DNA from 3 places in the Pantoea sp. CCBC3-3-1 genome. Region 2 is predicted to be linked to each of the others. Evidence: predicted binding sites of a transcription regulator. Region 2 holds the regulator's gene; each other region holds the start of a gene.

Region 1 (3,279 bases), 2.2 Mb from region 2:
CGTCACCATCAATGGGAAGAGGGTCAGCACCACCACGCTCCAGGCCAGAATGCAGAAAATCGACAGCATGATTTTGCCATCGGCCAGCTTGCCGCCCGCCAGATTGCCCAGCACCATCCCCAAACCAAAAGCAAACAGCACAACCGGCAGCCAGAGGGTCGACAGGTGGGCAGCTAAGGTCAGAATGGGGGTGATATAGCTGATCACCGCGAACATTCCGCCAAAACCAATTGCCGCAATACCCAGCGTTAACCAGATACGGATATTAGCCAGGCCGCGGATCTCTTTCAGCGGCGAGCTTTGAGCTTCTTCACGCTGCATTGGGAAAAGTTTGAAGATTAACAACGCATCAATCAACGACAGCAGCGAAACGCAGGCGAAAGCCCAACGCCAGTCAAGATGTTCCCCCAGCAACGTTGCAGCCGGATTGCCCAGCAGCGAGGCCAGCGTCAGACCAAGCATCACTTTTCCTACGGCCTGGCCGCGACGATTTTCATCCACTAAAGAGGCCGCCGCCAGTGCTGCCACGCCCAGGAAGGCGCCATGCGGTAAGCCGCTCAGAAAACGCGAAACCACCAGCGCGTGCGCCGTTTCAGCCAGCATGCTGCTGATATTGCCCAGTAGAAACAGGGTGATAAAGATCATCAGCTGATGCTTACGCTGTAAACGAGCGGTGCTGAGTGAGAACAGCGGAGCGCCAATAACCACGCCAAGCGCATAGTAACTGATGAATTTGCTGCCTTCGGCCAGGCTGACGTTCATGGCCGAAGAGACCTGCGGCAACAGGCCCATAATAACGAACTCGCTCAAACCAATGGCGAAAGCGCCCAGCGCGAGAGAAAACAACAGTGGCCCGATAGCGCGAGCCTCAGGAGGTGTTGGACTTACAGTATTCATAATAAAAAGATGCACTTAAATTTAGCGATGTATGCAGGAACCTGAGCACAGCATGTGACAGGGGCGCAGGTCTTCAGGCAGGGAAGGTAAGGGGAAAGCGTATTGTTATCGGCCTTCTGGCTCTTGTTAACGTCGCCAGAGCCTGAGCTTTGGCGACGCAGAGTCTACAGCGAAGCGGCAGGGAGACACAAGTTTAGGGTGATCTTCGTCACATTTCAGTCCCGCTGTAACCCTGTAACGAGGCGCTTATCCTTCCTTATTTTGTTATTAAATCAGGTAATTACGCTTTATCAATATGCCCTAAATCCCGCTCGGGAAAACAGACATTCCGCACCCGCTGCTTTAACTCTTTCACTTCCGGAAAACCGCCATCGGTTTTTCGATCCCAAATCAGGTGTCCATCGATGGCGATCTGATAGATACCACCGGTGCCCGGGATCAGCGAGACCGAAGCCAGATCGGTACTGAAAGTGTGCAGCAGTTCCTGCGCCATCCAGCCTGCGCGCAGCAGCCAGTTACATTGAGAACAGTAGTGAATAGTGATAGCTGGAGAGGTTTTCATTGATTCAGGCTCGTGAAAAAAACAGACGGTCATCATCTGGCGGTCGTTACGGGCTGTCAACCCGGCCACTTTTTTAACATTGTGAATTAATTGTGGAGATGATTGCTAACTGAAATCAATATGATTATCATTCGCATTTGTATTTACCGTCAAGGATCGACAGCGATAATGTGCAGTGGGCACACCTGCGGCAGCAATGAATGAGTCGATACTAATAATGAATAAAGGCTTACCCAAATGTGTAAAAAATTAATTTCTCAGGGAATTATCCAAAAATCCGTGCTGTTCAGCACGCTGGTGACTTCCGGCTTTGCCGTCGGTGCTGATAATCAGAGCGATAAGATTACCGCTGCGACCTCTTCTGAAACGCTGACGATTGCCGCAAAAAAGCAGGCCCGCGAGCCGGTGATGGTGGTTACCGCGCCGCAGCCTGAAAAAGAGGCCGGTACGAAAACGACAATCACGGCTGAGGAGATGCAAAAAAAAGGTGCCAACGATTTTGGTTCAATAATGCGTTACGAACCGCTGATTAGTGCCACCGGCGTCAGCGGGGGATCGTCGGCGGGCAAAAGCGGCTTCGATCGCAGTGGCTATACCGGCTATAACATTCGCGGTCTTGAAAGCAACCGCGTCGGGCTGGATGTCGATGGCATTCCTCAACCGGAAGCGACCGGGCGCAGCTACGTCAGTCGCGCCGGGCTGAATACCTTCGGCATCGGCCGTGACTATATAGACCCTTATATCTACGGGCAGGTGGATATTGAATCGGGCGCAACCTCAACCGCCAAAGCCAATAACGCTATCGGCGGCGCGGTGTCGTTTTTGCCCAAATCTGCTGATGATTACCTCTCGCCTTATAAAACGACCTACTTCGGCTATCAGTCAGATTACGACTCCTCTAACCGCAGCTGGCACAACGGCATTACCGCAGCAGCAGGTGACGAAACCCTGCGCGGCGTCTTTGTTTACAGTCGCCGCGACGGTCAGGAAACGCGTAATAACAGCGGAACGCAAGAGGCTTATCCGGCGAACTGGCATTCCAATGCGCTAATGGCTTCCGGCATCTGGCAGCCCAACGATGAGCACAAACTGACGGGCACCCTCGACTATTACGACAAAACGAACCATACCCACTACGACTCATGGAACGATGGCGGCAGTGCCATTTGGGGGACCGCGCAGCAGCAGAGCAATACACGCCGCTGGGGCGTTAGCCTGAAGGATGAGTGGACGCCCGCAAACGCCTTTATCGACAGCCTGACATCGCGCCTTTATTACCAGCAAACGCAGGCGCACGATAATACTTATATGCCTTCCAGCGCGACGGCGATGCAGCGCGTCTATTCCGATTATGATGTCGATACCTATGGCTTTGAAACGCAGCTGGCGAAAACGTTGGGGCGTCACGATCTGAGCGGCGGTCTGAACGGCAGCATCAATGAGACCAAACGCCCGTTCCGTCAGGTGCCACCCGCCAGCCAGTACAGTGTGATTATGCCGCCGCAGGCCGACAGCCGTAGCTATACGCTGGGCGGATTCGTGCAGGATAAAATCCATTTCGATCTCGACGGCCACGACTTCAGCGTGGTGCCGGGCGTGCGTATCGCGCATCAAAGTATCAAACCGCAAAATCTTGGCAGCCTCACCACGGGCAGTTCAGTATTGACCGAATCCCAGCTGGAAACGCTGTATGGCAAAGAGAACGCCGATACGCAGGTTCTGCCGTCGCTGAGCGTTAACTATGATATTACGCCCGGGCTGATGACTTACGTGATGTACAAGCGCGGCGCACAGTTCCCGAACGCCAGCCAGCTGTATGG
Region 2 (3,279 bases):
CACTTTGGCGGTGACGAGGCCAAAAATATTCGTTTCGGCACCGGCTATTCCGATATAAATAAACCTGTTGCGGGAACCGGCCTGCTCGACATGAGTAAAGAGGATAAGCCGTGGGCGAAATCACAGGTCTGTCAGGCCATGATCAAAGATGGCAAAGTCGAGGACATGGAACATTTGCCCAGCTACTTTGCGCGACAGGTCAGTCAGCAGGTGAAACAGCACGGCATTGGCAGAATGCAGGCGTGGCAGGATGGCCTGAAGGATGCCGAAAGTTCTCAGGCCTTTGCCACGGAGCACGTTGCGGTTAACTTCTGGGATACGCTGTACTGGGGCGGCTTTGATTCAGCCAATGACTGGGCGAACAAAGGTTATCAGGTCATTGTCTCTAACCCGGACTATGTCTATATGGATTTTCCGTATGAGGTGAATCCGCTGGAGCGCGGTTACTACTGGGGAACGCGCTTTAGCGATGAGCGTAAAATGTTCAGCTTTGCGCCGAATAACCTGCCACAAAACGCAGAAACCTCCGTAGACCGCGACGGCAAACCTTTTTCCGCGAAATCGGATAAAGCCTGGCCGGGCGCTTATGGCTTATCCGCCCAGCTGTGGAGCGAAACCGTGCGGACCGACGATCAGATGGAATATATGATCTTTCCTCGCGTTGTTTCGGTTGCCGAGCGGGCCTGGCATCGGGCTGCATGGGAGCAGGATTATCAGCCGGGCAGAGAATATATCGGTGGGGAAACAGCGCATGTTGACCACCAGGCGCAGCGAAAAGACTGGCAGCGATTTGCTAATCTGTTGGGGCAGCGTGAGCTGGCAAAACTGGATAAATCAGGTATTCACTACCGTCTGCCGGTGCCGGGCGCACGCATCGTTGCTGGCAAGCTGGAAGCCAACATCGCATTGCCAGGGATTGCTATCGACTACTCGCTTGACGAGGGAAAAAGCTGGCAGCGCTATGACCAGGCCGCGCAACCTGAGGTGAAGGGGAAGGCGATGGTGAGAGCGGTCAGCAGCGACGGCAAGCGCTTTAGCCGGAGTGAAACGCTGACAAACTGATTTACAAAATCTGAACAGCAGACGAAAAAAAACCGGTGAATTTCACCGGTTCTTTACTTGCACAGCTTACTTATCGTGCAGTGATTCGTCTTCGCGGCAGTCGCCGGTTGCGCAGTGACCATACAAATAGAGGCTATGGTTGCTGAGCTTGATGCCGTGACGTTCGGCGATATCACGCTGACGGGTTTCGATTGATTCATCGCTGAACTCGATCACTTTACCGCAGTCCAGGCAGATAAGATGATCGTGATGATGCTGCTGCGTCAGTTCGAAAACAGATTTACCGCCTTCAAAATTATGACGGGTCACGATACCCGCGTCGTCAAACTGGTTCAGAACGCGGTAAACCGTCGCCAGACCAATTTCTTCGCCCATATCGATCAGGCGTTTATATAAATCTTCCGCACTGACGTGATGGCTCTCTGGTTCCTGAAGCACTTCCAGAATTTTCAGTCGGGGAAGCGTGACTTTCAGGCCGGCCTTCTTTAATGCGGTGTTATTGTCAGTCATGCGGATATTGTCCTGTTACTTTGCTAGTCACTAAGTGGCTGAAAAGCCCTGAGCATCGGTCGACGCAAAAGCTGAGCGTCTCATTATAGAACTGATGCTTCGAAATAGAAACCACAGCGGGATTGCGCAACCGTTGAGGGAAGTAAGGATGAAAAGTCGTTACGTCCGGGAAAGCAAGTACCCATTTTCGCTGAGTTAACATTTCGCGCTGCCTCATCGCTGCCGCCGCCAGGGCGTAAGGCATATTGATGAGCTGGGTGACCGATGGCGTTATTCTACAGTTTTGCAGATGAAAGTTACAAATATGTACCTATTACTTCTATAGGAAAAAACAGTGACCCGATGTGAGATAGCTCGCACATCAGGCCCTTTCCTTATGCCTCAAGAATCTCTTTCAGCTGGAGTTCTTCATAAATCTGTTTGACCCACTTTTCGGTACGTTCGTTGGTCAACTCCGGCTGACGATCTTCATCGATGGCGAGGCCGAGGAAGTGATTGTCATCCGCCAGCCCTTTAGAGGCTTCAAAATGATATCCTTCGGTTGGCCAGTGACCGACGATGACCGCGCCGTTAGGCTCGATGATATCGCGGATAGTGCCCATCGCATCGCAGAAGTATTCTGCGTAGTCTTCCTGATCGCCACAACCAAACAGCGCAACCAGCTTACCGTTGAAGTCGATCTCTTCCAGCGTAGGGAAGAAATCGTCCCAGTCACACTGGGCTTCGCCGTAATACCAGGTTGGGATGCCCAGCAGTAAAATATCAAAGGCTTCAAGGTCTTCTTTGCTGCTTTTAGCGATATCATGAACTTCCGCAACCTCTTTACCGAGCTGCTTCTGGATCATTTTTGCAATGTTTTCCGTATTGCCCGTATCGCTGCCAAAGAAAATGCCTACGATTGCCATGATGTTAATAACCTCTTAAAACTTATAATGGAGGCGGCTAGCCTGCTTGTGTTAACGGCAATGATAGCAGACAGATTCAGGGGGATAAATCAGTAATCCGTCCGCATTTGTCGCTTTGTGCTTTGCCGCTGTATGAGCGTATTAGCGCTCAGGATGGGCCAGCTGGGCCATCACCATTTCTTCAATCAGCTCGCTGCGGCTCATATTACGCTGCTCGGCAAGCTGGTTCAGAGCATCAACCGCGTCACTGTTCATTTTCAGTTCCACGCGCTTCAGCCCGCGCACTTTATCACGCTTAAGCTGATTGCGTTTGTTGATACGCAACTGCTCATCACGCGTCAGCGGATTGGTTTTCGGTCGTCCCGGGCGACGCTCATCTGCGAACAGATCGATCGTGGTGCGGTCCGTGTTTTCTTTTGCCATAGAATCGTGATACTGAAAGGCTGGAGTTCTGATGGATTGAGCCATGATGTCACTGTCGTTGAGGCAGCGACAAAATTTTAGCGCGCCATCATACCCCAGTGAAAGTCGTGACGACAATGATTTAGCTTTTTAACAACCTTTTTGTTTCTGCTGAGCAAAAAAACGGCTGATAGCGCGTAAAACAGCATCAGGTTTTTCTGCATGCACCCAGTGACCCGCGCCGGCAATCACATGTGCGCGTGCCGCAGGGAACTGTTTCAGCAGTGCTTCACGATATTCCTCCGCCAGATAAGCGGAGAGTTCACCGCGAATAAACAGCGCCGGGCGTTGCCAGGCAGGCAGCGGTTGCCAGCCGATAATTCGATCATAGCATTGCCAC
Region 3 (3,279 bases), 1.7 Mb from region 2:
TCTGGGGCTGATTGGCCTGGCGCAGTTCCTCCCCGCCGTGCTGCTCGCGCTGCCCGCTGGACACGTCGCTGACCAGTTCGATCGTCGCCGTGTGGTGCTGTTCGGTCAGTTAACCGAATGGCTGGCGATTGTGGTGCTGGCAGCCCTGACGCTGATGCACAGAACCGACGAGTTGGTCATCCTCGGCCTGATCTTTATCCTCTCCATTGCCCGTACGCTGGAAGCGCCCGCGCTTCAGTCGATGCTGCCCGCGTTAGTCCCTCCACGCATGCTGGCGCGCGCCACGGCAGCTAACGCGGCGTCCATGCAGACTGCCTCAATGCTCGGCCCGGCGCTGGGCGGTTTCCTCTACGTGGCGGGGCCGGGTGCGGTTTATATCGTCACCGGACTGCTTTATCTGATCTCCGTGGTGATGGTCAGCCTGCTGCGCTATGAGCAGGCACCGCCGGCCCGCACGCCGGCAACGTTCGCCAGCGTCTTTGCCGGCGTACGGTTTATTCGCAACCGTCCCGATGTATTAGGCGTGATCTCTTTAGACCTTTTTGCCGTTTTGCTGGGCGGCGCAACGGCGCTGCTGCCGATTTTCGCCAAAGATATTCTGCACACCGGTCCCTGGGGCCTGGGGTTATTGCGTGGCGCACCGGCCGTGGGCGGATTGCTGGTTGGGTTCTGGCTCAGTCGCCGCTCGCTGGAGCGCAACGTGGGAATGATCATGTTTGCTTCCGTCGCCGGATTTGGCGTGGCAACGTTAATCTTTGCGCTGTCAAAAGAGCTGTGGCTGTCGATCCTGGCACTCTTTGCGCTGGGCGGTTTCGATATGGTCAGCATGGTAATCCGTGGATCGCTGGTACAGCTGGATACGCCAGATGAGATGCGTGGGCGCGTCAGTGCGGTAAACTCCATCTTCATCAACACCTCCAATCAGCTCGGTGAATTTGAATCCGGCATGCTGGCAGCATGGATGGGCGCGGCACCCGCAGCGGCGCTCGGTGGCATTGGCACGCTGATTGTGGTGGGCTTATGGATGGCGTGGTTCCCCAGCCTGCGACGTCGTCAGCGTCTGCATAACGAACCCGTTATCGAAGATATTAAAGCAGGGTAAATTCCTGCGGGCTTCAGGGCAGAGCAATTCTGTTTTGAAGCCTTTTTAACCACGCCTGCCGGTTTACTCTCTCCCAACGCCTTTGCTCCCCACAACCCGCCTGTTGATGAAAATGAGTGCCACTCATCTCTCACTGTTTATCCGGGAAAACACCGGAAAAATCTGACGCTGACCTGCCTGCCACAAAACGGTAAAAATGATAACTATTTCTGATTGCAAATGAAAACCATTATCAATAAACTGAGCGTCATGCAATTTCAGAATCACTGTTTTACCATTATTTACATAGGGTTATAGGTATGGCTGGCGATTGGGAAAAAGAGGGTGAGGCCTGGTGGCAGCAAAAAATAGAGCAGGGGCTGCCGTTCGTCGTCAGGGAAGGCAATATTTGCACCGTCACATTTTACTGGCGGGACCCGGCTGGTACTGAACGCACGTCGTCAATCCGTCATGTCTGGATCTATATCACTGGCGTTACCGATCATCACCAGCAGCGCGCGCCGCAGAGCTTGCAGCGTATTGCCGGCACCGATATCTGGCAATGGCAGGTTCGCCTCAACGCCAGCTGGCGCGGCAGCTATTGCCTGATCCCTTCCAGTGAGGAGCAGGACTTTACCGCCGCCGCGCTGCAAAACCCGCCTGACCGCCAGGCGCTGCGTGAAGGCTGGCGCAAGCTTCTGCCTCAGGCAATTGCCGATCCGCATAACGTGAATAGCAGCTGGCGAGGGGGGCGGGGCCATGCCGCTTCGGCACTGCATTTGCCGCTGGCACCGCTGCAAAACGGCTGGGACACGCAGGAAACGGTCGATTTTGACGCGCCTCGCTGCGTGCAATGGAACAGCCAGCGATTGGGTAATCAACGCCGCGTCTGGATTTTCACTACCGGCGAAGGCCAGCCCGAACAGCGTCCGTTAGCGATTTTGCTGGATGGTAAATTCTGGGCTGAACAGCAGCCGGTATGGCCTGCCTTGCAGCGTGAAACCAATAACGGTCATCTGCCGCCGGCGGTGTATTTACTGATCGACGCTATCAGTACGGAAAATCGCGGGCAGGAGCTGACCTGTAACCCGGATTTCTGGCTGGCGGTGCAGGAAGAGCTGCTGCCGCTGCTGACATCGCAGGTCGCCTGGCGCAATGAGGCGGCCACCACCGTCGTCGCCGGGCAGAGCTTCGGTGGACTTTCTTCATTATACGCGGGCCTGCACTGGCCTGAGCGCTTTGGCTGCGTACTGAGCCAGTCGGGATCCTTCTGGTGGCCTAACCGCCAGCAGGCCGATAAGGCAGGCTGGTTAATTCAACAAATTACCGATGGGCTGGGCGACGGCAGCCGATTACGTATCTGGCTGGAAGCGGGCCTGCGCGAGCCGCTGATCCTGCAAGCCAATCAGCGTCTTTATCCGCTGTTGCAAAAAGCCGGTCTGACTACCCGTTATCGTCTGTTTGACGGCGGGCATGATGCCCTGTGCTGGCGAGGCGGCCTGATCGACGGCCTGACCGAACTCTGGCAGCCCGTCAGGCGATAAAACCGGCATCGAGAGGAGCCTGATATGGAGTACAGCAATCCCTTTGATCATCCTGAGGGACTTTTTATCATCCTGCAAAACTCGCGTGAACAATACAGCCTCTGGCCCGCGCATTGCGCACTGCCGCCTGGCTGGCAGGTGATACGCGGGCCTGAAAGCCAGCAGGCCTGCCAGCACTGGCTGGAAACAAACTGGCGCAGTTTAACCCCGGCTGAAGTGAGTACCACGGCCTCTGAGAACCCATCCTGGGGTGAGTAGAATGAGCGAATTACTTGTGAAAAAAGCAGAAGTGAAAACCCGTATGCCGCTGGTGGCGGCGCAGCCAGGGATCTGGATGGCTGAACAGCTGTCGCCCGTGGCGAATGCGTGGAGCGTGGCTCACTATGTGGAACTTAACGGCGCGCTGGATGCGTCGCTGCTTTGCCGGGCGGTGGTCAGCGGAATGACGGAAGCCGATACGCTGCGGATGCGTTTTGATTTTGAAGACGGCGTGCCCATGCAGTGGGTTGATGCGGACTGTACCTTTGCCTCGCCCCAGCGCTACGATCTGCGCGCGGAGAGCGATCCCGCTGCTGCCGCGCTGGCGTTGATGCAGCAGGATCTGGCAGGCGATTTACGCATCAACAGCGGCAGCGCGCTTTATCATCACGCTAT

Evidence for each region. The regulator Fur, encoded in region 2, represses iron uptake genes when iron is present. The targets are predictions, from matches to a motif close to ATAATAATGAGAACNACTATCAA.
Region 1: a site for Fur is predicted at 1,580-1,602, ahead of EHV07_RS19545 (TonB-dependent receptor domain-containing protein). Genes of this name have one in related genera too.
Region 3: a site for Fur is predicted at 1,316-1,338, ahead of fes (enterochelin esterase). Genes of this name have one in related genera too.

What each region holds. Positions count from the first base shown of each region.
Region 1 covers NZ_CP034363.1:4,183,638-4,186,916, reverse strand. Annotated here, with positions in the region: gene EHV07_RS19555 (MFS transporter) at 1-897, opposite strand, end outside; gene EHV07_RS19550 (SelT/SelW/SelH family protein) at 1,178-1,459, opposite strand; gene EHV07_RS19545 (TonB-dependent receptor domain-containing protein) at 1,697-3,279, shown strand, end outside.
Region 2 covers NZ_CP034363.1:1,402,964-1,406,242, forward strand. Annotated here, with positions in the region: gene EHV07_RS06670 (beta-N-acetylhexosaminidase) at 1-1,062, shown strand, start outside; gene fur (ferric iron uptake transcriptional regulator) at 1,129-1,572, opposite strand; gene fldA (flavodoxin FldA) at 1,947-2,477, opposite strand; gene ybfE (LexA regulated protein) at 2,619-2,900, opposite strand; gene ybfF (esterase) at 3,030-3,279, opposite strand, start outside.
Region 3 covers NZ_CP034363.1:3,135,666-3,138,944, reverse strand. Annotated here, with positions in the region: gene EHV07_RS14830 (MFS transporter) at 1-1,102, shown strand, start outside; gene fes (enterochelin esterase) at 1,402-2,625, shown strand; gene EHV07_RS14820 (MbtH family NRPS accessory protein) at 2,650-2,883, shown strand; gene EHV07_RS14815 (enterobactin synthase subunit F) at 2,885-3,279, shown strand, end outside.